DNA from 3 places in the Streptomyces sp. NPDC094034 genome. Region 1 is predicted to be linked to each of the others. Evidence: riboswitches for the same ligand, from Rfam matches in the RefSeq annotation. Region 1 holds a riboswitch; each other region holds the start of a gene.
What was found. A riboswitch is a leader RNA that binds a small molecule or an ion and turns the genes downstream of it on or off. The one in region 1 is predicted to bind cobalamin.
Positions count from the first base shown of each region.

Region 2: another riboswitch for cobalamin. It lies ahead of metE (5-methyltetrahydropteroyltriglutamate--homocysteine S-methyltransferase); the one in region 1 lies ahead of ABTZ59_RS17515 (ABC transporter substrate-binding protein).
Region 3: another riboswitch for cobalamin. It lies ahead of cobN (cobaltochelatase subunit CobN); the one in region 1 lies ahead of ABTZ59_RS17515 (ABC transporter substrate-binding protein).

Region 1 covers NZ_JBEOUD010000017.1:101,131-110,750, forward strand. Annotated here, with positions in the region: gene ABTZ59_RS17475 (immune inhibitor A domain-containing protein) at 1-594, shown strand, start outside; gene ABTZ59_RS17480 (hypothetical protein) at 719-1,039, shown strand; gene ABTZ59_RS17485 (isochorismatase family protein) at 1,110-1,712, opposite strand; gene ABTZ59_RS17490 (nicotinate phosphoribosyltransferase) at 1,909-3,288, opposite strand; gene clpS (ATP-dependent Clp protease adapter ClpS) at 3,429-3,734, shown strand; gene ABTZ59_RS17500 (DUF2017 domain-containing protein) at 3,734-4,312, shown strand; gene ABTZ59_RS17505 (amino acid permease) at 4,647-6,113, shown strand; gene ABTZ59_RS17510 (M67 family metallopeptidase) at 6,197-6,610, shown strand; cobalamin riboswitch at 6,640-6,789, shown strand; gene ABTZ59_RS17515 (ABC transporter substrate-binding protein) at 6,835-7,833, shown strand; gene ABTZ59_RS17520 (FecCD family ABC transporter permease) at 7,830-8,861, shown strand; gene ABTZ59_RS17525 (ABC transporter ATP-binding protein) at 8,858-9,620, shown strand, end outside.
Region 2 covers NZ_JBEOUD010000015.1:65,008-74,627, reverse strand. Annotated here, with positions in the region: gene ABTZ59_RS16170 (MFS transporter) at 1-210, opposite strand, end outside; gene ABTZ59_RS16165 (ArsR/SmtB family transcription factor) at 309-668, opposite strand; gene metE (5-methyltetrahydropteroyltriglutamate--homocysteine S-methyltransferase) at 779-3,118, opposite strand; cobalamin riboswitch at 3,281-3,527, opposite strand; gene metX (homoserine O-acetyltransferase MetX) at 3,606-4,763, opposite strand; gene ABTZ59_RS16150 (bifunctional o-acetylhomoserine/o-acetylserine sulfhydrylase) at 4,760-6,121, opposite strand; gene ABTZ59_RS16145 (hypothetical protein) at 6,267-6,752, opposite strand; gene ABTZ59_RS16140 (COG4315 family predicted lipoprotein) at 6,767-7,333, opposite strand; gene ABTZ59_RS16135 (LCP family protein) at 7,617-9,011, shown strand; gene ABTZ59_RS16130 (serine hydrolase domain-containing protein) at 9,036-9,620, opposite strand, start outside.
Region 3 covers NZ_JBEOUD010000005.1:209,744-219,363, reverse strand. Annotated here, with positions in the region: gene ABTZ59_RS07705 (flavoprotein) at 1-13, opposite strand, end outside; gene ABTZ59_RS07700 (hypothetical protein) at 306-2,003, shown strand; gene cobN (cobaltochelatase subunit CobN) at 2,131-5,784, opposite strand; cobalamin riboswitch at 5,819-5,972, opposite strand; gene cobG (precorrin-3B synthase) at 6,081-7,628, shown strand; gene ABTZ59_RS07685 (precorrin-8X methylmutase) at 7,625-8,287, shown strand; gene ABTZ59_RS07680 (precorrin-2 C(20)-methyltransferase) at 8,314-9,620, shown strand, end outside.

The DNA.
Region 1 (9,620 bases):
GACAACGCCGAGGGCGACGACGCGGGCTGGACCGCGAAGGGCTTCTCGCGTATCGGCGAGTCCTTCACCCAGGACTACGACCAGTACTACATCGCCGAGAACCGTCAGTACGTCTCGTACGACAAGACCCTGAAGGTCGGCCCGTACAACTTCGGCTTCACCGCGCCGCTCGACGGCAAGGTCGAGCACTTCCCGTACCAGCCCGGTCTGCTGATCTGGCAGTGGGACACCTCGCAGCAGAACAACAACACCAGCCAGCACCCGGGCGAGGGTCTGATCCTGCCGATCGACGCCCACGCCAAGCCGCTGAAGTGGGCGGACGGCACGCTGATGCGCAACCGGATCCAGGCGTACGACGCGGCGTTCAGCTGGTGGCCGACGTCCGGTCTGTCGCTGCACAAGGCGGACAAGCTGACGCGGATCGCACCCCAGCTCGGTGTCCCGGTCTTCGACGACCGCAAGGGCACCTACTGGAGCGAGGAGAACAAGGGCGGCAGCGTCCGGGTAACTGACACGAACACCAAGATCAGCATCGTCAGCCAGCCCCTGGACGGGCAGACGATGACGGTCAAGGTGGGTCCCTCGACGAGGTAACCCCAAGTAACCGCAGGTCAAGTGTGTGATCGGCCGTCGCCCTCTAGCGGGCGGCGGCCGATCGTGTTTAGGTGCGTCCTACGATCTCTTATTGACACGATGTCTCACGGGGGAGATGAAGGACATGGCAGGCGGAGGCTTCAGCAAGCTCCCGAACGGCACGGTGGTGGTGGCACTGACCCTGCCCAGCCCGGCGGCCGAGGGCGGTACGGTGCGCGTTCTGGTGCACGCCGCGAACCGGGCCCGCGCCCTGACCAGGCTGCGGAACCTGGGGCTGCGGGCGGTCTATCTGCGGGGCAACGCGGAGCCCCCGACACCGGACGAGATCACCGCGGTGCTGCATCACCCGGACGGCCTGCTGTGGCGGACCACACCGGAGTGTCTGGAGCAGCTCTGGCAGCCGATACGAGCGCTGCTGAGGCCCCCGGCGCGGGCGGGGTACTGACGGGCGCGCCGGAGGGCCCGAGGGCCCGGGGCGGGGGCCCGGAGCGATCGGAAAAGCCGGTGAAAGCGCCTCAGGCGGCGTGGACCACCGGCCGCCCGGTCAGCTCCGCGCCCGCCGCCCGCAGCTCCTCCATGGCCCGCTGAGTGGTCTCCGGCTTCACCCCGGCGGTCAGATCGAGCAGTACGCGCGTGACGAAGCCCTCACGGACCGCGTCCAGGGCCGTGGCGCGTACGCAGTGGTCCATGGCGATACCGACCACATCGACCTCGGCGACCGCACGCGACCGCAGCCAGTCACTCAGCTGGACGCCGTTCTCGTCGGCGCCCTCGAAGCCGCTGTACGCCGCCGAGTACGCCCCCTTGTCGAAGACCGCGTCGATCGCGCCGGAGGCGACGGCCGGGGCGAAATTCGGGTGGAAACCCACGCCCTCCGTGCCCGCCACGCAGTGCACCGGCCAGGTGTGGACGAAGTCCGCGACGGCCGGGGGCGTCGCGAAGTGATCACCGGGGTCGATGTGGTGATCACGGGTGGCGACCACATACCGGTATCCGGGGGTCGCGCGGCCGATCAGATCGGTGACGGCGGCGGCCACCTCGGCACCACCCGCCACCGGGACGCTGCCGCCCTCACAGAAGTCGTTCTGCACGTCTACGACGATCAATGCGCGGTGCATGGCGGTCATCCTTCGATGGGGAGCGGGTGCCGGTGCGGGAGCGGCGAGTGGGGGCGGGCGACGGGGAGTGTTCGGGGACGTTTTCGATCCTTGAGGGCGAGCCTAGAGACTCCGCTCCCGTGACGGCAGGGGGTCGGGGGTGGGGCGTGTCCGCCGATTCCCCCTCTTTCCCACGGCTACCACCGTCCCGTCCGCCTCACACGTACTCGGTCGGGATCACGGGCTCGCCGCGCGACAGCTGGATCGCCGACATCGGCAGCCCCGCGCGCGCCGCGATATGCCGCTCGCGCACCGCGTCCAGCGGCTCGCGCGCGACGATCCCGCCGCCCTTGACCAGCTGCACCAGCAGTTGCCGGTCCAGCAGTTCCTGCGGTACGGGGCCCGTGCCGACCACCTCGGCCTCGGCGTACCCCTCGGCGTCCCGTCGGCGCGCGGCCCACTTGCGCCCGCCGATGGAGGTCTTGCCGCCCAGCGACTTCTTCGCCACGGGGTACAGCGGGGCCCTCGGGTCGGCCGAGGTCGCACGGGCGACGATCTTGTACACCATGGAGCAGGTCGGATGCCCGCTGCCGGTGACCAGCTGGGTGCCGACGCCGTAGGCGTCCACCGGCGCCGCCGCCAGCGAGGCGATCGCGTACTCGTCCAGGTCGGAGGTCACCACGATCTTGGTGTTCACCGCGCCCAGCTCGTCCAGCTGCTGCCGTACCCGGTGCGCGACCAGCAGGAGATCGCCGGAGTCGATCCGGACGGCGCCCAGCTCGGGGCCGGCGATCTCCACGGCGGTCCGTACGGCCTCGGCCACGTCGAACGTGTCGACGAGCAGCGTGGTCCCGCGGCCGAGCGAGTCGATCTGCGCCCGGAAGGCGTCCCGTTCGCTGTCGTGCAAGAGGGTGAACGCGTGCGCGCTGGTGCCCACCGTCGGAATGCCGTAGCGGAACCCGGCTGCCAGGTCCGAGGTGGTGTCGAAACCCCCGACGTACGCGGCGCGCGACGCGGCGACCGCGGCCAGCTCGTGCGTACGGCGCGCGCCCATCTCGATCAGCCCGCGCCCGCTCGCCGCCGCCGCCATCCGGGAGGCCGCCGCGGCGATCGCCGAGTCGTGGTTGAGGATCGACAGGATCACGGTCTCCAGCAGCACGCACTCGGCGAAGGAGCCCTCGACCCGCAGGATCGGCGAGCCAGGGAAGTACACCTCGCCCTCCGGATAGCCCCAGATGTCCCCGCTGAAGCGGTACGAGGCCAGCCACCGGAGTGTCGCCTCGTCCACGATGCCCTGCTCCCGGAGGAAGCCCAGGACGTCCGCGTCGAACCGGAAGTTCTCCACGGCGTCCAGGACGCGTCCGGTGCCGGCCACGACCCCGTACCTGCGGCCACCGGGCAGCCGCCGGGTGAAGACCTCGAAAACCGAGCGCCGGTCGGCCGTCCCGGCCTGGAGGGCCGCCCGGAGCATCGTCAGCTCGTACTGATCGGTGAAGAGCGCGGTCGACGGCACGCCCACCCGTCGCCCGCCGCCACTCTTGTCCGGATGCGCTTCGCGCGCTTCCCCCTCCGGCAAACCCAGATCCGCAGTGTTCATACGACGATGCTACCCAATACTCGTCACTCTGACGATTTCTCGTCGCCGTTTGTGCGACACGCCGCGACGGGTGGCAGCATGGTTCATGTGAGGCTGTGAATTCCGGCACGCCCCCGCAGAGAAGAAGGTCGTCCCGAACCGTGAGTGTTGCCCCGACTGAGATCGAACGCCCCGAATCGGCCGAGGAGACTTTCGCCGTCCCCGAACCCGACGTGCCCTGGGTGACGATCGTGCACAACGACCCGGTCAACCTGATGAGTTATGTGGCGTATGTCTTCCAGACCTATTTCGGCTATCCGAAGGACAAGGCGCACAAGCTGATGCTGGACGTCCACCACAAGGGCCGCGCGATCGTCTCCAGCGGCAGCCGCGAGGAGATGGAGCGCGACGTACAGGCGATGCACGGATTCGGGCTGTGGGCCACCCTCTCGCAGGACCGCGCCTGATGGCCGGGCAGTTCGAGGCGATCCCGGGCGGTGGCGCCGCCGTCGCGCTCGACGAGGTCGAGATCTCGATCCTGCGCTCGCTCGCCGTGCAGCTGCTGGAGCTGATAGGGCCCGGCGACGAGCCGGCCCAGGGCGAGGACCCGCTCGCCTCGCTCTTCAGCGAGGGCCCCAGCGAGCCGCCCGCCGATCCGGCGCTGGCCCGGCTCTTCCCGGACGCGTACGGCGATGACGACGACGAACTGCGCGAATTCTCCTCGGAGTTCAGACGGTTCACGGAGAACGACCTGCGCGGCCGCAAGCGGGAGGACGGCATGGCGCTGGTCCGCACGCTGGACGCGCTCGCCGTGGAGGAGGGGGGCGCGGCCGTACTCAAGCTGACCGCCGACGACTGCCGGCACTGGCTCGGCGCGCTCAACGATCTGCGGCTGACCATCGGCACGCGCCTGGAGGTCTCCGACGAGGACGAGGGCGGCGAGCTGTACCGGCTGCCCGACTCCGATCCGCGCAAGCCGATGGTGATGGCGTACCTCTGGCTCGGCGCGCTCCAGGAATCGCTCGTCGAAACCCTCATGCCCTGACTCCCGTGTGTCATATGCCCGTTCCCGGCAGGCCGCCTTCCGTACGCTCAGGTGACGCTCAATTCGCCATAACGATCCCGTCACCGCTCCGGCGACCTTTGCGGTTCGCGGTGCGATTTATCCGCTTCTCCCTGTGGCCTGTGCCACAGCGTGCTCCGCTGATCGCCCGGTTCGCCGTGATAGATCTGCACGACCCCCCGGGGACGCCACCCCTGTCCCCGGGGGTGCTTCGGCCGGCCGACCGCCGGCGGCACTCCATCCATATCCGGGGGGATCGGGAACTGGTCCGCGGCCGAGCACGGCGCGGATCTGCATGGAGAAAGGGCGCACGACCATGACCTCTGCGCAGGTCGACAAGGAGTACGGCGGCGACGGGACCGCCTCAGGACCGACCGGCGGCAGCGCCCCGGAGGAGGGCTACGAGCGCGGGCTCGGCAGCCGTCAGGTCCAGATGATCGCCATCGGCGGCGCCATCGGCGTCGGGCTCTTCATGGGCGCCGGAGCGAATATCGCCAAGGCCGGACCCAGCATCATCCTCATGTACGCCCTCGCCGGCGTCGTGATCTTCTTCATCATGCGGGCGCTCGGCGAGCTGCTCCTCTACCGGCCGGTCTCCGGCTCCTTCGCGGAGTACGCCAGAGAGTTCCTCGGTCCGTTCTTCGGCTTCGCCACGGGCTGGACGTACTGGCTGATGTGGGTCGTCACCGGGATGGCGGAACTGACCGCCGCGGCCATCTACATCCACTTCTGGTTCCCGCAGATCCCTCAATGGGTCAGCGCCCTGGTCTTTCTGGTGGTGCTCTTCGGCGTCAATCTGATCTCGGTGAAGATCTTCGGCGAGGTCGAGTTCTGGTTCTCGATGATCAAGGTCACCGCGATCATCGGAATGATCGTCATCGGTCTCGGTGTGCTCACCCTCGGCTTCTCCGACGCCGGCGACACCGCCACCGCCTCCAACCTCTGGGCACACGACGGGATCTTCCCCAACGGCATCGGCTCCAGCCTGATGACCCTTCAGGGCGTGATGTTCGCCTATCTCGCCGTCGAGCTGGTCGGCGTCACCGCGGGCGAGTCCGAGAACCCGGAGAAGACCCTCCCCAAGGCGATCAACACACTGCCCTGGCGCATCATCGTCTTCTACGTGGGCGCGCTGACCGTCATCCTCGCGGTCGTCAAGTGGACCGAGTTCTCGGCGGGCGCCAGCCCCTTCGTCCACGCCTTCGAGAAGATGGGCATCCCGCTCGCGGCCGGCATCGTCAACTTCGTGGTGCTGACCGCCGCGCTCTCCTCCTGCAACTCGGGCATGTACTCCACCGGCCGGATGCTGCGCGACCTCGCCGCCAACAGCCAGGCGCCGAAGCTCTTCGGCAGGCTCAACTCCCGTAAGACCCCGGCGTTCGGCATCACCGTCTCCGTCGCCCTCATGGGCATCGGTGTGGTCCTCAACTACATCGTCCCGGAGAAGGCCTTCGGCTATGTGACGTCCGTGGCCACCGCCGCCGGTATCTGGACCTGGATGATGATCCTGATCAGCCATATCCGCTACCGGCGCGGGGTACGGGCGGGCCTGCTGCCCGCCTCGTCGTTCCCCGCCCCGGGCGGTTCGCTGTTCAGCTGGGTCGCGGTGGGCTTCCTGGCCCTGGTCACCTGTCTGATCGCGTACGACGAGGACGCGCGAATCTCCCTCTATGTGGGGGCGGTCTGGGCGGTCGGTCTCCTGATCGGCTGGCAGGTCCTCAAGCGCCGCGCGCCGCGCGCCACGGCGGGTGACCCCACCCGGGAGTACGCCTCCGCGGAATAGCCCGCCGAGACCGTGACGGCCCCTGGAACCGGAAGACTCCCTCCCGGATCCGGGGGCCGCCCTCGTCCCTTTATATTCTCTCCATGCTCACCATCACCCAGGCCCTGCACGACAAGATCGTCGAGCACGCGCGCGCCGACCATCCCGACGAGGCGTGCGGCGTGGTCGCGGGTCCCGCCGGGACGGGCCGGGCCGAGCGGTTCATCCCCATGCTCAACGCCGCACGCTCGCCCACCTTCTACGAGTTCGACTCGGCGGATCTGCTCAAGCTCTACCGGGACATGGACGACCGCGACGAAGAGCCGGTGATCATCTACCACTCGCACACCGCGACCGAGGCGTACCCCTCCCGTACGGACATCACGTACGCCAACGAGCCGGGCGCCCACTACGTCCTCGTCTCCACCGCCGATCACGACGGAGCGGGCCCCTTCCAGTTCCGCTCGTACCGCATCGTCGAGGGCGAGGTCACGGAAGAGGACGTCGAGATCGTCTGAGGCGCTGATCGCGGTGCTCGGACGGGCGCCGATCGCGGGGCTCGGGCGGTCTGACAAACTGAGCGCCGAACCGAGGCGGTGGGGATCAGGAAGCCGGTGTGAATCCGGCGCGGTCCCGCCACTGTGACCAAGCCCAGCTTGGCAGCCAGGAACTGACCTGCCGCCCTTCTCCCACCAGCCAGGGGACGCGGAAATCCCCCGGAGGAGGCCCTGCCGTGTCTGTGCTGTCCCGGCGCCGCCGTGCGCTCGTGCCCGCCGTCATCACCGCCGTACTGCTCCCGCTCACCGCCTGCGGCGGCGCCACCATACCGGACACGGAGGACGGCGCGCGGGCCGCGACCACCGCGCCCGGCTTCCCGTACACCGTCACCAACTGCGGGGTGAAAACCACCTATCAGGCGCCGCCGAAGCGGGTCGTCACCATGAACCAGCACGTCACCGAAGTGATGCTGGCGCTCGGCCTGGAGAAGTCCCTCGTCGGCACCGCCTGGCTGGACGACCGAATACTCCCCGCCTACGAGAAGGCGTACAAGAGCGTCCCGGTGCTGGCCAAGGAGTACCCCTCCAAGGAGCGGCTGCTCGCCGCCAACCCCGACTTCGTCTACGGCGGCTACGCGAGCGCCTTCGCCGCCAAGGACGGCCGCGGTCGTGATGACCTCAAGGCCGCCGGCATCGACACCCGGCTCAATCTGGAGAACTGTCCGAAGGACAAGACCTCCCTCGACGACATCTACCAGGAGGTCCGCGAGACCGGCCGCACCTTCGGCGTCGCCGACCGCGCCGAGAAGTGGATCGCCGACGCCCGCACCACGGTCACGGACACCGCGGCCCTGCTCAAGGGCGTCGAGCCGCTCTCCGTCTTCGTCTACGACAGCGGCGACAAGACCGCCTTCACCGCCGGCGGCAACGGCATCGGCAACGAGCTGATTACCCGCGCCGGCGGCCGCAACGTCTTCGCCGACCTCGACAAGTCCTTCGGCGACGCCACCTGGGAACAGGTCGTCGCCCGCAAGCCGGATGTCATCGTCATCTACGACTACGGCTCCACCACCGTCGCCCAAAAGAAGAAGCGGCTGCTGGAGGACCCCGTGCTCAAGGACGTACCGGCGATCAGGAACGAGCGGTTCGCCGTCATGCCCCTCTCGGACGTGGTCCTCGGCGTACGCGCGCCCGACGCCATCGAACGGCTCGCCGCGCAGCTCCACCCCGAGTCCGTCAAGTGAGGCCGCGCGGCCACGGGCGGCTGCGCTACACCCTGGTGCTCGGCTGCCTGGCGGCGGCGCTCGCCGCCGCCGTCGTGGCGGGCCTTGCCCTCGGCTCCGTACGCATCCCGCCCGGCCAGGTGATCACCATCCTCACCGGCGGCGCCGACCCCAGCCCCTTCCGCACCATCGTGCTCGACGTACGGCTGCCGCGCGTGCTGCTCGGCGTGGTCGTCGGCGCCGGGCTCGCCGTCGTCGGCACCGTCCTCCAGGCGCTCGTACGCAACCGGCTCGCCGACCCCTTCCTCCTCGGCATCTCCTCCGGAGCGTCCGCCGGCGCCGTCCTGGTCATGGTCCTCGGCATCGGCGGCGGGATCACCACCACCGTCGCCATGCCCGCCGCCGCCTTCGCCGGCTCGCTCCTCGCACTGGCGCTGGTGTACGGGCTGGCCCGCCGCCGTTCCACGATGACCGGCGGCAGGCTCGTCCTCGCCGGGGTCACCGTCTCGTACATCCTCTCCGCGCTCACCACCCTCATCCTGATCATCTCGGCACGCCCCGAGCACTTCCAGGAAGCCGTCTACTGGACCTTCGGCGGACTCGGCAGCGCCCGCTGGTCCACCCTGGTCCTGCCCGCGATCGTCCTCACCCTCGGCACCACGCTGCTCATGACGCTGGCCCGGCCGCTCGATCTGCTGCTGGCGGGTGAGGAGGGCGCGACCGTACTCGGCCTGGACACCGGGCGCTTCCGTGCCGCGGTCTTCGTCCTCGCCTCCCTGGTCACCGGCGTGCTGGTGGCCGCGAGCGGCGCCGTCGGCTTCATCGGACTGCTCGTCCCGCACGCCGCCAGAATGGCCGTCGGCGGGGGCCACCGGGCCCTGCTGCCGGTCGCGGCGCTGGGCGGAGCCGTCCTCCTCGTCGTCGCCGACCTCGCGGCCCGTACCGTCGCCGCGCCCCAGGACGTGCCCGTCGGCGTCCTCACCGCGCTCACCGGCGGCCCCGCCCTCCTGTGGCTGATGCGCCGCCGCCCCGAAGGAGCCCCCGCATGACGGCGTCACTCCGGCTCGAAGGACTCTCCTACGCCGCCGACGGCCGCCGGCTCGTCGACAGCGCCGACCTGACCGCCGCCCCCGGCGAGACCGTCGGACTCGTCGGCCCCAACGGCAGCGGCAAGACCACCCTCCTGCGCTGTGTCTACGGAACGCTCCGCCCCAGCCACGGACGGGCCCTGCTCGACGGCGACGACCTGCTCGCCATGACCCCCAAGGCCAGGGCTCGCCGTGTCGCCACCGTCCCGCAGGACGGACAGCCGGACTTCGAGCTGACTGTCCGCGAGGTCGTCGCGATGGGCCGCGCCCCGCACAAACGCTTCTGGGAGGCGGACACCGCCGACGATGCGGCCCTCGCCGAAGCCGCCCTCGACCGCGTCGGGATCGCCGCCCTCGCGGACCGGGCCTTCCCCTCCCTCTCCGGGGGCGAACGCCAGCGCGCGCTGGTCGCCCGCGCCCTGGTCCAGCGGCCCGCCCTGCTCGTACTCGACGAACCGACCAACCACCTCGACATCCGCTACCAGCTCGACATCCTCACCCTGATCAGGGAGTCCGGGACCACCAATCTGCTGGCCCTGCACGATCTGAACCTCGCCGCGTACTACTGCGACCGCGTCTATGTCCTCCAAGAGGGGCGAATCGTCGCCTCCGGCACCCCGCGCGAAGTCCTCACCGCCGAGCTGCTCGCCGCCGTCTACGGGGTGAGCGCCGAGGTCAGCACGCATCCCGCCACCGGCGCGCCGACCGTGGTCTATCTCC
Region 2 (9,620 bases), on a different contig from region 1:
GCCGGCGAGGGCGCCGACGAGGGGCGCGATGCCCACGTACGCGACCATTTTGATGGCCAGGGCCGTCCCGAGGACGGCGGACGCGTCCGCTCCCGCCAGGTCGTAGGCGAGCAGGCTCAGCGCGACGGTGGCGAGCCCGGTGCCCACGAGCGCGACGACCTGGGCCGTGAACAGATGCCGATAGGTGCGGTTGCGCAGCACAGCGAACATGCGACTGTCCTTGGCCGACGGTCGGGTGCGTCATCCCAATCTAATGCACATGTGCGCATCCACGCACGTGTTGGGGGCGCCACCGCGGCCCGGGAGGCTCAGTCGTGCCAAGGCTCGCCGGTGACCTGGTGGTTGGCGTGGCTGATCGCCTCCACCACCAGTCGGCGGAGATGTCCGTCCGTGAGCGCGTACACGACATGACGGCCGTCCTTGCGCGACCGCACCAGCTCCGCCAGCCGCAACTTGGCCAGATGCTGACTCACCGCGGGCCGCGCCGCTCCGCACGCGGCCGCCAGCGCGGTCACATCGGACTCACCCCGGGTCAGCAGCCACACCAGATGCAGTCGGGTGGGGTCGGCGAGCAGCGAGAACACCGCCGCCGCCGCGGCCAGTTCGGAGGTGCCGGGCGTGTGTTGATGCGCATCGCTCGCTGGTGAGGATCCATGGCGTCCGGGCATGGGCCCATCGTAGGCGCGGCGCGGGAAACGCTCCCCGGCCGCCGTCGCCGCCGCGAGCCCGCGGCGCCCGCCGCCCCCTGACCGGGGAGGGCGGGGCCGCGGGCCCGGTGTCACGGTGTCGGTGAGGCCGGGGCCGGGGCCGGGAGCGTGGCCCGGACCTCCCGGGCCGCCGCGACCAGGTTCTCCAGCGCGGCACGGACCTCCGGCCAGCCACGGGTCTTCAGCCCGCAGTCCGGGTTGACCCAGAGCCGTTCGGCCGGCACCGCCCCAAGTCCCTTGCGCAGCAGGTCCACCACCTCCCCGGTGGACGGGACGCGGGGTGAGTGGATGTCGTACACACCCGGGCCGACCTCGCGCGGATAGCCCGCCTCGGCCAGTTCGTCGGCGACCCGCATATGGGAGCGCGCGGCCTCCAGACTGATCACATCGGCGTCCAGCGCGTCGATCGCGGGAAGGATGTCACCGAACTCCGCGTAGCACATATGCGTATGGATCTGGGTGTCCGCGCGGACCCCGCCGGTGGTGATGCGGAACGCCTCGGTCGCCCAGTCGAGATACGCCTGGTGATCACGGGCCCGCAGCGGCAGCGTCTCACGCAGCGCGGGCTCGTCCACCTGGATCACGCAAGCGCCCGCGCTCTCCAGATCGTCGACCTCGTCGCGCAGCGCGAGGGCGACCTGCCGCGCCGTGTCACCGAGCGGCTGGTCGTCCCGTACGAACGACCATGCCAGCATGGTGACCGGGCCGGTCAGCATGCCCTTGACCGGCCGGCCGGTGAGGGACTGGGCGTATGCCGTCCAGCGCACTGTCATCGGGGCGGGGCGGGAGATGTCCCCGGCGAGGATCGGCGGCCGGACATAGCGGGTGCCGTACGACCGCACCCAGCCGTGCCGCGTGGCGAGGTAGCCGACGAGCTGTTCGGCGAAGTACTGCACCATGTCGTTGCGTTCGGGCTCGCCGTGCACCAGGACGTCGATGCCGGTCTCCTCCTGGAACGAGATGACCTCACGGATCTCCGCCTCGATCCGCTTGTCGTACCCCGCCGCGTCGATACGGCCGGCCCGTAGATCGGCGCGGGCCGTGCGCAACTCCGTGGTCTGCGGGAACGAGCCGATGGTCGTCGTCGGCAGCAACGGCAGCCCCAGACGGTCACGTTGGGCCTCCGCACGCTTCTCGTACGGCTGGGGGCGGCGGCTGTCCGCGTCCGTGACGGCCGCGGCCCGTGCGCGAACGGCCGGGTCGTTGGTCAGCGCCGATCCCGCCCTTGAAGCCAAGTCGGCACGGTTGGCCGCCAGTTCGGCCGTGATGGCGCCGGTGCCCCGCGCCAGACCACGGGCCAGCGTGACGATCTCCTCGGTCTTCTGCTGGGCGAAGGCGAGCCAGCGGGCGATCCCCGGATCGATCTCGCGCTCGGCCGTGACGTCCAGCGGCACGTGCGACAGGGAGCAGGAGGACGTGACATCCACCTGTCCGGCGAGGCCGAGGAGCGTGCCGAGGACCGACAGGGACTTCTCGAAGTCGTTGATCCAGACGTTACGGCCGTTGACCACACCAGCGAGGAGACGCTTGCCGGGCAAGCCGCCGACCGCCGCCAGCTCATCGAGATTCGCCGCCGCGGGCCCGGTGAAGTCCAGCCCGAGCCCCTCGATGGGGGACTTGGCCAGTACGGACAGGGCCGCGCCGAGCTTGTCGAAGTACGAGGCGACCAGCAGCTTCGGCCGGTCGGTGAGGGAGCCCAGATCACGGTAGGCGCGGTTGGCGGCGTTCAGTTCGGCCAGGGAACGCTCCGCCACCAGGGCGGGCTCGTCCAACTGGACCCACTCGGCGCCCGCCGCGCGCAGATCGGCGAGCACCTCCGCGTACACGGGCAGCAGCCGGTCCAGCAGGGTCAGCGGCTCGAAGTCGGCGGCGACCCCGGGGGCCGGCTTCGCCAGCAGCAGATAGGTGACCGGACCGACCAGCACCGGACGTGCCGTCAGACCGAGCGCGAGGGCTTCCCGGAACTCGTCGGCCTGCTTGCCGGAATCGGCGGTGAAGACGGTGTCGGGCCCCAACTCCGGCACCAGGTAGTGGTAGTTGGTGTCGAACCACTTGGTCATCTCCAGCGGCGTCACCTCCCGCGTGCCGCGCGCCATCGCGAAGTACCCGTCCAGGGGGTCCGCTTCGACGGCGGCGCGGTGCCTGGCGGGGATCGCGCCGACCATGACACTGGTGTCCAGGACATGGTCGTAGTACGAGAAGTCACCGGTCGGCACCTCATGGACACCGGCGTCGGCGAGCCGGCGCCAGGTGGCGCGGCGCAGTTCGGCCGCGGTGTCCCGGAGGGCGTCGGCGGTGATCCGGCCCTTCCAGTAGCCCTCGACGGCCTTCTTGAGTTCCCGGTTCGGGCCCTGACGGGGATAGCCGTACACGGTGGCCCGGGCTGCCGCGGCTGCGGACTTCGTGGTCAAGGGACTCTCCTTCGCGAGTATGTCTCCCAAGATCCCGGCGACGGACCGCGGGCGCGAAGAGCCGAACAGATCCGGCGGGCCGGCGGCGTCGTGCCGCCACGGATACCCGCCCGATATGTACGCCGACCCGCCCTCGAGGTCACCGAGATCTCCGCGCGCACCGGTGGCGCGCGGGCAGTGGCAGGTCTTCGGACTCGCGGGCGCGTCCCGTACCCGTACGCGCGGATGAACGCGCGTACCGACAGGGACTCCTACTGGCCGTCGCTTCCCGGGTCCGGCTCGGACCCAGTGCTGATGACGGCGGTCGTTCCCACTCACCGCTGCGGGGCAGTCCCGGATTTCCACCGGGTTCCCTCTTACGACGCGCCTGCCCGGCTGGCAGGGCGAACCGACTGCACCAGCCACCTTAGGCGCTGAAGCGGATCACCGACAGCACGGTTCATATTTCGGCCATCCGATGGTCCCCGACCCGTCCGCCGACCGGGCGTCACGCCCCGGACAGCAGCTCCTCGATCAGAGCGCCCACCTGCGCGGTCTCGATCAGGAAGCCGTCGTGCCCGTACGGCGACTCGATGATCCTGAGCCGGTCGGCCCCGGGGATGGCGGCGGCCAGCTCCGCCTGCTGGGCCGGCGGATAGAGCCGGTCGGAGTCGACCCCCGCGATCAGGGCCGGCATCCGGACCCGGCGCAGGGCCGCCGCCGCGCCACCGCGGCCCCGGCCCACGTCATGGCCGTTCATCGCTTCGGTGAGGGTCACATAACTGCCCGCGTCGAACCGTCGCACCAGCTTCGCGGCGTGATGGTCGAGATACGACTCGACCTGGTACCGGCCGCCCTGCCAGGGATGGCCGCCCCGCTGCGGCTCCCGGCCGAACCGGGCGCCGAGCTCCGGCTCGCTGCGGTAGGTCACATGCGCGATGCGCCGGGCGATCCCCAGCCCCCGGTGCGGACCGCCGCCGGCCGGGGCGTCGTGGTAACGGCCCCCCTGCCACCCGGGGTCCGAACGGATCGCCGCGATCTGGACGGCGCCCCAGGCGATCTGCTCCGCGGAGGAGGCGGCGGGACACGCGAGGACCAGCAGCGAGCCGGTGCGCTCCGGCCGGCCGACAGCCCATTCGAGGGCGCGCATACCCCCCATGGACCCGCCGATGACCGCGGCCCAGCGCGCTATCCCCAGCGCGTCGGCGAGGGCCGCCTCGGCGGCCACCTGGTCGCGCTGGGTCAGATATGGGAACGCCGGCCCCCAGCGGCCACCGCCCGGCCGCGCCGAGGAGGGGCCGGTACTGCCCTGACAGCCGCCGAGCACATTCGGGGCGACCACGAACCAGCGAGTGGTGTCGAGCGCCCGGCCCGGACCGACCAGGGCATCCCACCACCCCCCTGTGGGATGCCCCGGCCCGGCCGGTCCCGCGACATGGCTGTCCCCCGTCAGCGCGTGCAGGACCAGCACCGCGTTCGAGCCGTCGGGAGCGAGCCGCCCCCATGTCTCGTACGCGAGCCGGACTCCGGGCAGCGCCCCGCCCGCCTCCAGCGGGAGCGGACCGTCGAGCGTCACCCAGGAGCGGCGGCCGGCCGGATCCCCCTCCTGCCAGCCACCGGTGACCGGCGGGAGGGGGAGCGTGGCCGAGTCGGCGGACGTGTTCAGGACGACGCCTTCGCGGCGCGGAACCCCGCCTCCAGATCGGCCTTGAGATCGGCCACGTTCTCCAGCCCCACCGAGAGCCGCACCAGCCCCGGAGCCGTGCCCGTCGCCGCCAGCTCCTCCTCGCCGAGCTGACTGTGGGTGGTCGACGCCGGATGGATGATGAGACTGCGCACATCACCGATATTGGCGAGATGGCTGAAGAGTTCGACCCCGTCCACGAACCGCTTGCCCGCCTCGACCCCGTCACGCAGTTCGAACGCGAGGACCGCGCCGGCGCCGTGCGGAAGGTAGCGCCGCCCGGCCTGGTACCAGCGGTTGGACGCCAGCCCCGGGTAGTGGACGGCGGAGACCTCGTCCCGCTGCTCCAGCCACTCGGCGAGCGCCAGCGCGTTGGAGGTGTGCCGCTCGACGCGCAGACTCAGCGTCTCCACGCCCTGGAGCAGCAGGAACGCCGAGTGCGGGGAGAGCGCGGGGCCGATGTCGCGCAGCAACTGCACCCTGAGCTTCACCGCGAAGGCACCCGGGCCCAGGTCAGGCCAGTAGCGCAGCCCGTGGTAACTGGCGTCCGGGGTATGGAAATCCGCGAACCGCTCGGTGTGCGCGCCGAAGTCGAACGTGCCCCCGTCGACCACCACCCCGCCGATGGTGGTGCCGTGCCCGCCGAGGAACTTCGTCGCCGAGTGCACCACGATGTCCGCGCCGTGTTCGATCGGGCGGAGCAGATAGGGCGTCGGGACGGTGTTGTCGACGATCAGCGGCAGCCCGGCGTCGTGCGCCGCGTCCGCCACCGCCCGTACGTCGAGGACATTGCCGCGCGGATTGCCCAGCGTCTCCGCGAACAGCGCCTTGGTGTGGGGGCGTACGGCGGCCCGCCAGGCGTCGATGTCGTCCGGATCGTCGACGAAGGACACCTCGATGCCGAAGCGGGGGAGCGTGTGCCGGAAGAGGTTGTATGTCCCGCCGTACAGCGAGGTGCTGGAGACGATGTGGTCCCCGGCGCGGGCGAGCGTCAGGATCGCCAGCGTCTCGGCGGCCTGCCCCGACGCGAGCGCGACGGCCGCGACCCCGCCCTCCAGAGCGGCGATCCGCTGTTCCAGCACATCCTGCGTGGGGTTGTGGATCCGGGTGTAGATATTGCCGGGCTCGGCGAGGGAGAACAGATCGGCCGCGTGCTGGGTGTCCTTGAAGACGAACGACGTCGTCTGGTAGATCGGCACCGCGCGGGCACCGGTCGTCGGGTCGGGCTCGGCGCCCGCGTGGATCTGCTTGGTCTCGAAGGACCATGAGGGACCGGCGTCCTGCCGGGAGATGTCCTCGGGAGTGTGTCCCCCGGTGATGGAGTCGACGGGCTGGCTCATATCAGGCCTCGCACGGGTTTCTCGGGACAGCGGAATCGCTTGATTACGGACCGTAGAGCCACCGGGTCATGGCAGGAAGCGCGCCGCGCGCATGGCCATGAACCCGCAACAATGCGGAAATACACAGCAGTCCGGCGAAGCCCCGTCAGGTCCGGCGGGGGCGTCTGCCCGCGCGGCGACGGCCGCGGTAGCGCTGCGCGAGGGGATGGGTGATCAGCAGGAAGGCGGTCGCGACCACGGCGATCGCCTCGGCGACGACGACGAGCTTCTTGTCGCCGAACCAGAGGGGCTCGTACATGTTCGGAATCGGGCCCAGCCGGCCGACATCGACATAGCGGTAGATCAGCAGCAGCGCCAGCCCGCCGGCCGCGACCATCCACGCGAAGAGATCCCCGGGCAGCCGCTGCCAGACCAGCACGAGCAGCGCGGCGAGCGACGCCAGGGCGGCCTCGATACGGAAGAGGTCGCCCTGGCTGATGGTCGCGGTGACCACGTCGTACTGGTCGGCCAGATGGGCGTGGAGATAGGCGTCCCACGCGAGCCCCGCCGCGGCCAGAAGCCGGGCCGCTCCGCGCAGCACACGGAGCTTCCGGCCGGAACCCGAGCGGACGCCGGAGGGCGCTGAGGACATCACTTCTCCCGGGGTTAGTAACCGCCGCCGGTGTTCCGCTGCGGAGTGGTGTTCTTCGTGCCCGACCTGCTGAGGACGTACCAGGTGTCGTGGAACGAGACATCGCCCTGGCCGTTGGTGTCACCGGGCTTGTGGTCACCCGTGAACCGGTACAGCGGGTGGCCGTTGTAAGTGACCTGCTTCGCGCCCTTGTCGCGGGTGGTGGTGGCGAGCAGATCCGCCTTCACCCCGCCGGTGCCCGCCTCGGGCTTGCCGCTGGTGAGCAGGGGTGGCCAGATTTTCACGCAGTCACCCGTACAGGTGGACTTGTTCTCCTTGTCCGCCTCGAAGAGATAGAGGGTCCGCCCCTCGCCGTCGACCAGGATCTTGCCGAGGGACGTGGATCTCGCGGACACCTTGCCGACGGCTGTCGGGGAGGGGGACGGGCGCGCGGAGGCGCTGGCGGTGACGGCCACGGGACGCTCGGCCGCGGCTGACTTCTTCGCCGGCGCACCACCGTCGCCGCCCGAACATCCCACGGCCGTCGCCGCGCACAGCAGGGTCGCGGCCATCGCGGTGGCACGGCTGATGATGGTCCCCATCGAGGCTCCTCGGATCCGGCCGCTCCACGGGCGGCGAGCCGCCCGACCGAGCACGGCGGCACCACCCACTACACGCCACGCCCCGCGACGCGGCCACCGGACAGAGCCGTCCGAATGTACGGGGCGGCGTGCGCGTCAGGGCGGCCCGCGACATGAAGATGCCCCGGCCGACCGTGCCCAGCGGGCCGGGTCGGCTGTTCACCACAGGGGAGTCCGACAGCGCACCGCACTGATCCGGGCCGGGGGGCCGTTCCCCATCCTCGTCCGAAAGGGGATTGACGCCGTGAACGCAGCAACGATGAGGCCGAGGGGCCGTCCCGCCCCCTCACCGCGCGGCCGGCCGGGCAGGTGGGACCAGTACCGCCGGGCCGGTCGCTGGCTCGCCCTGGCCGCCGCGGCCCTGGTGCTGGGCACGGCCGCGGCCGGTGGCTGGTTCTACTCCGCGCTGAGCGGAAACATCCATGGCGCGGGCGTGGACGACGCCCTCGGCGACAACCGCCCGCAAGCCACCCAGGGGGGCGAGAACGTCCTGATCATCGGCTCCGACAGCCGTGCGGGGCTGGGCGGGGCCTTTGGCGAGAACCTGACCACCATGCAGTCGGACACCCTGATGCTGCTGCATATCGGCGGCAGCGGCGAATGGGCCACCGTGGTGTCGTTCCCCCGTGACTCGTGGGTACGGATCCCTTCGTGCCGCCAGGGCAACGGCGCTGTCTCCACCCCCCACCATTTCAAGATCAACGAAGCGTTCGCGATCGGCGGCTCCACCGGTGACACCGCCAAGGCCGCCGCCTGCGCGATCAAGACCGTCGAGCAGAACACCCGTGTCCGTGTCGACCACTTCATGATCGTGGACTTCCGTGGGTTCACCGGCATGGTGGACGCCCTCGGCGGCGTCGAGGTCTGCCCCCCGCTGCCCATCCACGACAAGAAGGCCCACCTCGACCTCCGCGCGGGGTGCCAGACGCTGAAGAACGAGCAGGCACTCGGTTACGTACGCGCCCGCTACAGCCTCGGTGACGGCACGGACATCGGCAGGATCGGCCGCCAGCAGGAGTTCATGCGCGCCCTCGCCGCCAAGGCCAGGGCCCAGCTGTACCAGCCGCGGGCGCTCTACGGATTCCTGGACGCGGCCACCGAGTCACTGACCACCGACCCCGAACTGGCCGGTCTCGAACCCCTCTACAAGCTCGCCTCCGGCATCAAACGCATGCCCGCCGAACGGATCACGTTCCTCACCGTCCCGAACTATCCCCGGGCCAGGGACGTCCCCGGCGACACGGCCAACGTCCTCTGGAACCCGCCCGCCGCCCAGCAACTGTTCAACGCACTGCTGAACGACCGGGAGATGACCAGATCCCGCCTGGTGAAGGCGGCGGAGCAACTGCCCCCGGCGGCCGGCACCGTTCAGGTCGCCGTCCTCAACGGCACCGACGTCCCCGGCAAGGCCCGCGAAACCGCCGAACGGCTGCGCGCGCTCGGCTTCCGGATCACGGCGACCGGCAATGCCCCCGCCGCGGCCGGGCGGAGCACGCTCACCTACCCCGAGGGCCTGGCGGACCAGGCCCGGTCCCTGGCCACGCGACTCCCCGGCCTCGACCCCGCCCCCTCCGAGGGGACCAGGCCCGGCACGCTGACCCTCACCATCGGCCCCGATCTGCCCGATGTCACGGGGTGACCCGCGACTCCGTCGCACGGACCGTCAGCCGGGCCGCGCCAGGGCGAGCAGCGCGTCGTACGCGCTCTGGACGAATGCCTGGTCGGCCGCCGGGCTCGTATTCGTCAGCGCGACGAGGGCGGTGCGGTGGCGCGGGCTGAACCCGGCGAAGGCGCTGAAGCCACGGGTGCCGCCGCAATGGTGGTAGACATCGCCGTCCGGCCGGACCCGGATGTTCCAGATCAGCGCCAGCCGTTTGCCGCCGTCGCGCAGGGCGAGCCGGGGGCGGACCACATCCACCAGCGCCGTACGCAAGGTGGCCGGCACCGCCGCCGATGGCGGGCAACCGGACGGGGCGTTTGGAGTGTTGTCCAGCATGGCGTCGAGAAGGCCCAGCAGATCGCGCGCGCTGGACCGGATCGCGCCGGCCCCCGCGAGCCCGGGGATCAGCCAGGGCGGCCGAGCGCGACCGTGCCAGTAGCCGGTGGCCTGCGGAAGGTCCGGTCCGCAGCTGGTACGGATCAGCCCGAGCGGATTGAGCACCCGGGCCGTGAGGAGATCCCCGTACCCCTGGTGGCCACCCGTCGCGGCGCGGGTGAGGAGGTGACCGAGCAGCCCCACACCGAAGTT
Region 3 (9,620 bases), on a different contig from region 1:
TCTGCGCGGTCATGTTCCCGACCCTAACGGCCGGGCGGGCGTGGACGGTTGTGAGACTGCCCCCGCCGCGGGGCCCGGCGGGCTCGGGAAGCGCGGCGGCACGACGGTCGCGCCCCGTCCCCAATGAGTTCATCCAACTGCCCTTCGAACGACACTTTTCGCAGGTAGGAGGGGGTGCGTCCGGCGAAAACTGGGCCCGCTGGAACCCCTCAACTGGGCCCGGGGACCCTGCCGTTTGGGCCCGGCCCAATCCATACGCTGCTCTCGCTCGGGGGATGGCGGACGGTGTGGGGCGAGGAGAACCGATGAGCGGCATGAGGGGCGACGACAGGCTGCGCAGATGGCACAGGCGAAGCCGGGGGCTGATCGACAGAGATCGCCTCGACCTGGGGCAGGGCGGGGCCGAGTACGCCGCGATGGTCGGTGTCGTCTCGCTCGTCGTCGCGGCGATCGTCGGGCTGAGCGTGCCCGCCGACACGGCGACCGGGCTGAAGAGCGCGGTGTGCCGAATACTCCACCCGCTCAGCGGCGCCGAGGCCTGCTCCTCCGGCGACTACGCGGGCGACAAAGGCGGAGGCGACGGCGGGGGCGGTGGCGGAGGTGGCCCCGACGATCCCTTCGTACCCAACGGCGACCCCTTCGAGCCCGCCCGGTGTCTGCTCTCCCAGGACCAGACGAAGACCACCGTCGTCATCCAGATCATCTTCATCAAGATCAGCAACTCGGAGACGGTCAAGCTCCAGCAGTGGTCCGACGGCACCGTCACCCTGGAACGGGTGACCGAGACCTCGGGCGGCGTCACGGCGAGCATCTCCGCGGGCATCCCCGGCCTGAAGGACTGGGGCGGCAGCGCGAAGTTGAGCGGCACGTATCTGGCGGGCAGTGGTAGCGGCGGGCAGTGGCTCTTCAACGGGAACAAGACCGGCGACACCCAGGCGGACCTGGAGGCGAACCTGAAGGACGCGCAGCAGTTCGCCGAATACCTCAAGGCGATGGACGACTGCAACAGCCGGCCCGCGGGACCACGCTCCTCGGAACTGGGCATGATCTGCGGCTACCACGCGAACAAGAAGAAGCCCGACCTCGATCCCGAGAGGGCTCCCGACGTCGACATCACCAAGACGTCCGTCGAGGCGTCCGGCAACGCGAGCTTCGGCGGAAAGTTCAAGGGCAACGGCAAGGGCGGCAAGGACTCGGGAAAGAGTGACGGCCCCAAGGATCTCGGCAAGATATCCGGTGAGGTGCTCAACGGCACGATGACCGAGGACGTCGTCGTCATGCGCGCCCAGAACGGACCGAACGCCGGGAAGATCACCTTCATCTACACCTTCACCGTCAAGGGCTCGGCCGGCGCGGGCGGAGTCGCCACCGGCGAGCGGATGCAGCAGGTGGCCGTCACCTACGACGCGGCGGCCTACGACCAGGAGGAGAAGGACGGCGCCGATCACCACCCGGAGAAGCTGGTCATCACCACCAGCCAGGAAGCCGGGGACGGCGGCGGCGTCAAGATCGAGGCAGGCGCCAACGCCGGTCCTGTGACGATCGACGTCGGCGGTGGCGGCGGATCCACCAAGTCACAGATACACACCGAGTCGGCCGAACTCATCCTCGACAACGACACCGACAGCACCATCGTCGAGGACTGGCTGCGCGGAAGGGGCAACCCCGCCAAGAACCCGCTTCCTTCCCCCTCGGACGCGGCCGAAGTACCCGACTCCGACGCCAGCGACCTCGAACGGCTCCTCCACGACAAGGGCAAGCTCAGCAAGCTCGACTACAACGCCAACACCGACTGGTGGAACGCCTCGCTCGGCATCGGCTTCGGTATCTCCGCAGGACAGGTCAGCTTCGGCTTCAAGATCTTCGGGATCGACATCACCCACGAGGAGAAGAACCAGACGATCACCGGCGATCCCCAATACGCCACCGGCCCCAAGAACGGCGGCGCCCGGCCCTGGGTCGAATGGAAGAACTGCACCAAGACCAAGCCCATCCCCACCTGACCGGGCCCGACCGGGTCCGATCGAGGCCGACCAGGTTCGACCGGGGGCACGTCTCCGATGCGGCGGGGCGGGCGAGTCGGGCGAGTCGGGCGGGAATGTCCCGCCCGACTCGCCCGCCCCGCCCGGCTCAGTCCTCCCCCTCCAACTCCCCCTCCGTCTCCAGGAACACCGCCCGCAGCGCGTCCAGCACCGCCGGGTCCGGCTTCGCCCACATCCCGCGCGACTCCGCCTCCAGCAGCCGCTCCGCGATGCCGTGCAGGGCCCAGGGGTTGGCCTCCTGGAGGAACGCGCGGTTCTCGGGGTCCAGAACGTACGTCTCCGTGAGCTTGTCGTACATCCAGTCCGCGACCACGCCGGTCGTCGCGTCGTACCCGAAGAGATAGTCGACCGTCGCGGCGAGTTCGAAGGCCCCCTTGTATCCGTGGCGGCGCATCGCCTCGATCCAGCGGGGGTTGACCACGCGGGCGCGGAAGACCCGTGACGTCTCTTCGACCAGGGTGCGTGTGCGGACGGTCTCGGGGCGGGTCGAGTCGCCGATGTACGCCTCCGGGGCCGTGCCCTTGAGCGCGCGGACCGTGGCGACCATGCCGCCGTGGTACTGGAAGTAGTCGTCCGAGTCCGCGATGTCGTGCTCGCGGGTGTCGGTGTTCTTGGCGGCCACCGCGATGCGCTTGTACGCGCTCTCCATCTCGTCGCGCGCCGGACGGCCGTCCAGTTCCCGGCCGTACGCGTAGCCGCCCCACACCGTGTAGACCTCGGCGAGGTCCGCGTCGGTGCGCCAGTCGCGGCTGTCGATGAGCTGGAGGATGCCCGCGCCGTACGTACCGGGGCGGGAGCCGAAGATCCGGGTCGTGGCGCGGCGTTCGTCGCCGTGCTCGGCCAGGTCCGCCTGGGCGTGGGCGCGTACGAAGTTGGCGTCGGCGGGCTCGTCCAGCGAGGCCGCGAGCCGTACCGCGTCGTCCAGCAGCCCGATCGCGTGCGGGAACGCGTCGCGGAAGAAGCCGCTGATGCGCAGGGTGACATCGATACGCGGCCGGTCGAGCTCGGTGAGGGGGATCGCCTCCAGACCCGTCACCCGCCGCGACGCGTCGTCCCACACCGGGCGGACGCCCAGCAGCGCCAGCGCCTCCGCGATGTCATCGCCCGAGGTGCGCATCGCGCTCGTACCCCACAGGGACAGCCCGACGGAGGTCGGCCACTCGCCGTTGTCGGTGCGGTAGCGGGTGAGGAGGGAGTCGGCGAGGGCCTGGCCGGTCTCCCAGGCGAGCCTGCTCGGTACGGCCTTGGGGTCGACGGAGTAGAAGTTGCGGCCGGTCGGCAGGACATTGACCAGGCCGCGCAGCGGGGACCCGGACGGGCCCGCCGGGACGAATCCGCCGCTCAGCGCGTGCACCACGTGCTCGATCTCGTCGACGGTGCCCGCGAGGCGCGGTACGACCTCGCGCGCCGCGAAGCCGAGGATCGCCGCGACGCCCTCGGGGAGCCCGTCGGCCACGTCCGCCACCGCCGCCGGGTCCCAGCCGGCGTCCTCCATCGCCTGGACGAGCGCGCGGGCCCGCTCCTCCGCCTCGTCGGCGCCGGTACGGGTCGCCGCCGACTCGTCGAGCCCAAGGGCCTCGCGCAGACCGGGCAGGGAGGCCGTACCGCCCCAGATCTGCCGGGCGCGCAGGATCGCCAGGACCAGATTGACGCGCGCCCCGCCGGTGGGCGCGCCGCCCAGCACATGCAGACCGTCGCGGATCTGCGCGTCCTTGACCTCGCAGAGCCAGCCGTCGACATGGAGCAGGAAGTCGTCGAACCCGTCGTCGTCCGGCCGGTCTTCGAGCCCCAGGTCGTGGTCGAGCTTGGCCGCCTGGATCAGGGTCCAGATCTGGGCGCGGATCGCGGGCAGTTTCGCCGGGTCCATGGACGAGATCGCCGCGTACTCGTCGAGCAGCTGCTCAAGGCGCGCGATGTCGCCGTACGACTCGGCGCGCGCCATCGGCGGGACGAGATGGTCCACCAGCGTGGCGTGTACGCGCCGCTTGGCCTGCGTACCCTCGCCCGGGTCATTGACCAGGAACGGATAGATCAGCGGCAGATCTCCGAGCGCGGCATCGGGGGCGCAGGCCGCCGACATTCCCGCGTTCTTGCCGGGCAGCCACTCCAGATTGCCGTGCTTGCCGAGGTGGATCATCGCGTCGGCGCCGAAGCCGCCGTCCTCGCGGCCGGCCTGGATCCAGCGATAGGCCGCCAAGTAGTGGTGCGAGGGCGGCAGATCGGGGTCGTGGTAGATCGCGATCGGGTTCTCGCCGAAGCCGCGCGGCGGCTGGATGAGGATCAGCAGATTGCCGTGCCGCAGGGCGGCGAGCACGATGTCGCCGTCCGGGTCCCCGCCGGCGGCGGCCCTGCTGCGGTCCAGGAACATCTCGCCGGGCGGCGGTCCCCAGTGCCGCTCCACCGACTCGCGCAGCTCGGCGGGGAGTTGGCCGTACCACCGCCGGTAGTCGGCGGCCGGGATACGGACCGGGTTACGGGCGAGCTGCTCCTCGGTCAGCCACTCCTGGTCATGGCCTCCGGCCTCGATGAGGGCGTGGATCAGCTCGTCGCCGTCGCCCGAGGCCAGACCGGGGACGGGCTCTGCACCGAAGTCGTAGCCCTCCTGGACCAGTCGGCGCAGCAGGGACACCGCGCTCGCCGGGGTGTCGAGGCCGACCGCGTTGCCGATGCGCGAGTGCTTCGTCGGGTACGCGGAGAGCACCAGCGCGACGCGCTTGTCGGCGTTCGTGACATAGCGCAGCCTGGCGTGGCGTACGGCGATCCCGGCCACCCGGGCGGCCCGCTCGGGGTCGGCGACGTAGACCGGCAGACCGTCCGGGTCCAGCTCCTTGAAGGAGAACGGGACGGTGATGAGGCGACCGTCGAACTCCGGCACCGCGACCTGCGAGGCGGCGTCCAGCGGGGACAGCCCCTCGTCGCTCTCGGCCCAGGCGGCGCGGCTGCCGGTGAGGCAGAGGGCCTGGAGGATCGGCACGTCGAGCGCGGCGAGCGCGCCCGCGTCCCAGGCCTCGTCGTCCCCGCCGGCCGATGCCTCGGCGGGCTTGGTGCCCCCGGCGGCGAGCACGGTCGTGACGATGGCGTCGGCCTCGCGCAGGGCGGCCAGCAGTTCGGGCTCGGGCGCGCGCAGGGACGAGACGAAGATTGGCAGGGGCCGGGCGTCCGCGTCCTCGATCGCCGAGCACAGCGTGTCCACGAAGGCGGTGTTGCCGCTCATGTGGTGCGCGCGGTAGTAGAGGACGGCGACGGTCGGGGCCAACTCCACCACGCTGTGTCCGGGACGGCCGAAGCGGGGCGGCCTGACGCGCCGGTCGAGCCGGCCCCAAGTGGGCGCGGCGGCGGGCGGCTCGAAGCCGTGGCCGGTCAGCAGGACCGTGTCGGAGAGGAACCGCGCGAGCTGGTCCAGATTGGCCGGACCGCCGTGCGCGAGATACGCGTGTGCCTCGGCGGCGATACCGACGGGGACGGTCGACGCCTCCATCAGCTGTGCGTCGGGGGCCTGTTCACCGGTGAGGACCACGAGGGGCCGGTCGCCCGCGAGCAGCAGATCGATCCCGTCCTGCCAGGCGCGCAGCCCGCCGAGGAGCCGTACGACCACGAGGTCGGCGCCCTCCAGCAGCGCGGGCAGTTCGTCGAGCGCGAGCCTGGCGGGGTTCGCGAAGCGGTACGGGACGGGCCCGCCCGCCGCGTTCGCCGCGCGGGCGCTCAGCAGATCGGTGTCGGACGTCGACAGGAGCAGAAGCATGCGGCGTCTGGCCTTCCTCGGGGTCCGCGCCCCGGGCGAGGTGTGGAGGACGGCGGGAGTTCCTGGCTCGCCCGGCTGCTGCCGGACTCACAGTGGCGGGACCGCGCCGGGTTCGCACCGGGCTTCCTCCCCATGACGCCGTCGCTGGCGTTGACGGGCCTGGGCAGGCCGTCGTCTGCATAGTAAGTGCTGAGGTCACGGGCGGGGAGGGGGCCCGGAACCCGGTCCGGCGCGGGGGGCGGTACGGAGCGTCGGCGGCCGGGCGGCGGGACGGGAGCGGGTGCGGGTACGTGGGTATGCTCGCCGCCATGCCGCCCACCTCGCCAACACCCGTGAACCGGGACGAAGCGCCCCCGCGGGCCGCCGTACGGGAGTCCGTACGGACCCCTGCGCGGGAGCGGGGCGACGCCTGCCCCGGCGCGCTGCGGCTGCACGCCGCGGACGACGGCCGGCTGGCCCGACTGCGGCTGCCCGCCGGACTGCTGACGATCCGTCAGGCCGAGACGCTGGCGGACGCGGCGGAGCGGCTGGGCGACGGACATGTGGACCTCACCTCCCGGGGCAATGCGCAGCTGCGCGGCCTGGACGGGAGCCGCGGCCCCGAACTGGCCGGGCTGCTGCACAAGGCCGGGCTGCTGCCCTCCGAGACACACGAGCGGGTACGGAACATCGTCGCGTCACCGCTGGCCGGACTGGACGAACTGCCTTACGCGGACGTCCAGTCGTGGGCCCGCGAGCTGGACGGACTGCTCTGCGCGAGCGCGCGGGCGGCGACCCTTTCCGGGCGGTTCCTCTTCGCGCTGGACGACGGACGCGGCGATGTGGCGGCCCTCGGCGCCGATGTGACGTTGCTCGCACGCCGGGACGGATCGGTCGCCGTACGTACCGGGGCAAACCGGTCGGGCCCGTGTGTGGCGCCCGAGGACGCCCCGCGCGCGGCCCTGTTGGCGGCGGAGACGTTCCTCACGCTCGCGGAGGCGGGCGGCTCGGGGGCCTGGCGGGTACGGGAACTGCCCGCCGAGGACGGCCGGGGGCTGGACGCGGCGCTGCGGGCGGCGCTGACGGATGCCGGGATCGCGACGGAGGACGTGGCGGGAGCTCCGGGGCGGGGACCGGGGTCGACACCGGAAGCGGGCTCGACGGCGGAACGGGGCTCAACACCGGAACCGCACTCGACACCGGACGCGGGCTCGACGCCGGAACCGGGCTCGACATCGGGGCCGCAAGGGGGTCCTCCCGTTCCAGGTCCCGTGCGGTCGCCCGACGGGACCGTGGCCCTCTCCGTCCATGCCCGCCTCGGCCGACTGACCGCGGCGCAGTTGCGGCTGCTCGCGGCGGCGGCGAACGGACCGCTGCGCGTGACCCCCTGGCGCGGAGTGATCGTGCCGGGGGTGGCCCCGGCCGTGGCCGACGCCGTCCTGGACCGGCTCCGTACGGCCGGGCTGATCACCGCCCCCGACTCCCTCTGGTACGGGGTCGGCGCCTGCACCGGCCGGCCCGGCTGTGCGAAGGCGCTGGCCGACGTACGGTCGGACGCTACGGCGGCGGTCCTGTCCGGTACCGACTCCCGTGCCGACTCCCGTGCTGTGTCCCACGGCTCGGGCGGACTGCCCGTGTACTGGTCGGGGTGCGCGCGCCGCTGCGGCCATCCGCGGGGCCGCTGGGTGGATGTGGTCGCCACGGGCGAAGGCCGCTACGACATCTCCGTACAGGACGAGGTACAGGACCAGGTACGGGACCAAGTACAGGTTCAGGTACAGGGAGATGGCCCGAACACCATCACCGCAGGACCAGAACTCGCCGACGCGGTCGCGGCGGCACGCACCACCCCATTGACGAGATGAGCGAGAAGACCACGGTGTCCACAGTGCCCACAGGGTTCGAGTACGAGAAGGACGGCGCGGCGATATACCGCCAGTCCTTCGCCACGATCCGCGCCGAGGCGGATCTCAGCGGGCTGCCGGCCGAGGTCTCGCAGGTCGCGGTGCGGATGATCCACGCCTGCGGCATGGTCGACCTGGTGCGTGACCTCGCCTTCAGCCCCGGTGTGGTGATCCGCGCCCGCGAGGCGCTGCGCGCGGGCGCGCCCGTGCTGTGCGATGTGGCCATGGTCGCCAGCGGGGTCACTCGCAAGCGGCTGCCCGCGGACAACGAGGTCGTCTGCACCCTCTCCGACCCGTCGGTGCCCGCCCTCGCCGCCGAGTTGGGGACGACCCGCAGCGCCGCCGCGCTGGAGCTGTGGCGGGACCGGCTGGAGGGCGCGGTGGTGGCCGTCGGCAACGCGCCGACCGCCCTCTTCCGGCTGCTGGAGATGATCGAGGACGGCGCCCCGCGCCCGGCGGCGGTCATCGGGGTGCCGGTCGGTTTCATCGGCGCCGCCGAGTCCAAGGACGCGCTCGCCGGACACTTCTCCGGCCTGGAACACCTGGTCGTACGGGGACGGCGCGGCGGCAGCGCCCTCGCCGCCGCGGCCGTCAACGCGATCGCGAGCGAGGAAGAATGACCGTGCGGAGCAGCACCGGTGAGCAGATCTCGCACGCGCGTCCCCCGGCCGGCGAACGTGGCGTGGGCCGGCTGTACGGAGTCGGGCTGGGCCCGGGAGACCCGTCCCTGATGACCGTACGGGCCGTACAGATCATCGCCGAGGCCGATGTGATCGCGTATCACAGCGCTGGCCACGGCCGGTCCATAGCCCGGTCCATCGCCGCCGGGCAGCTGCGCCCCGACCACATCGAGGAGCCGCTGGTCTACCCGGTCACCACCGGGACCACCGACCACCCCGGCGGCTATCAGGGCGCGATGGACGACTTCTACGCCGAGTCGGCCGCCCGGCTCGCCGCCCATCTGGACGCCGGGCGCACGGTCGCGGTGCTCGCCGAGGGCGATCCGCTCTTCTACGGCTCGTACATGCACATGCACAAGCGGCTGGCCGACCGCTATCCGACCGAGGTCATCCCCGGTGTGACGTCCGTGAGCGCGGCGGCGGCGCGGCTCGGAACCCCGCTCGTCGAGGGCGAGGAGGTGCTGACGATCCTGCCGGGCACGTTGCCGGAGGAGGAGCTGACGGCCCGGCTGGCCTCGGCGGACTCGGCGGTGGTGATGAAGCTGGGGCGTACGTTCCCGACCGTACGGCGGGCGGTCGAGCGCGCGGGCCGGCTGGCGGACGCGCGGTACGTCGAGCGCGCCACGATGAGTGGCGAACGCACCGGGGCGCTGGCCGACACGGACCCGGAGTCGGTCCCGTACTTCTCGGTGGCGGTGCTGCCGAGCCGGGTCGCCCCGCGTTCCGTGCCCGGGGCCCACGACGAACCGTCCGGCGAGGGCGACGAGAGCGGCGAGGCCGAGGAGAACGGCGAGAACGGCGAGGCCGACGAGAGGGGCGAGAGCGGCGGATCGGGTGGCGAGGTGGTGGTCGTGGGGACGGGACCCGCGGGACCGCTCTGGCTCACGCCCGAGACGCGCGGCGCCCTCGCCGCCGCCCAGGATCTCGTCGGCTACACCACCTATCTGGACCGCGTTCCGGTCCGCCCCGGCCAGCGGCGCCACGGCTCCGACAACAAGGTGGAGTCGGAGCGCGCGGAGTTCGCCCTCGACCTCGCGCGGCGGGGCCGCCGCGTGGCCGTGGTCTCGGGCGGCGATCCGGGGGTCTTCGCGATGGCGACGGCCGTCCTGGAGGCCGCGTCCGCCGATCCGTACCGGGACGTGCCCGTACGCGTACTCCCGGGCGTGACCGCCGCCAACGCCGCAGCGGCCCGCGTCGGCGCCCCGCTCGGCCACGACTACGCCGTGCTCTCGCTCTCCGACCGGCTCAAGCCGTGGGAGGTCATCGCCGAACG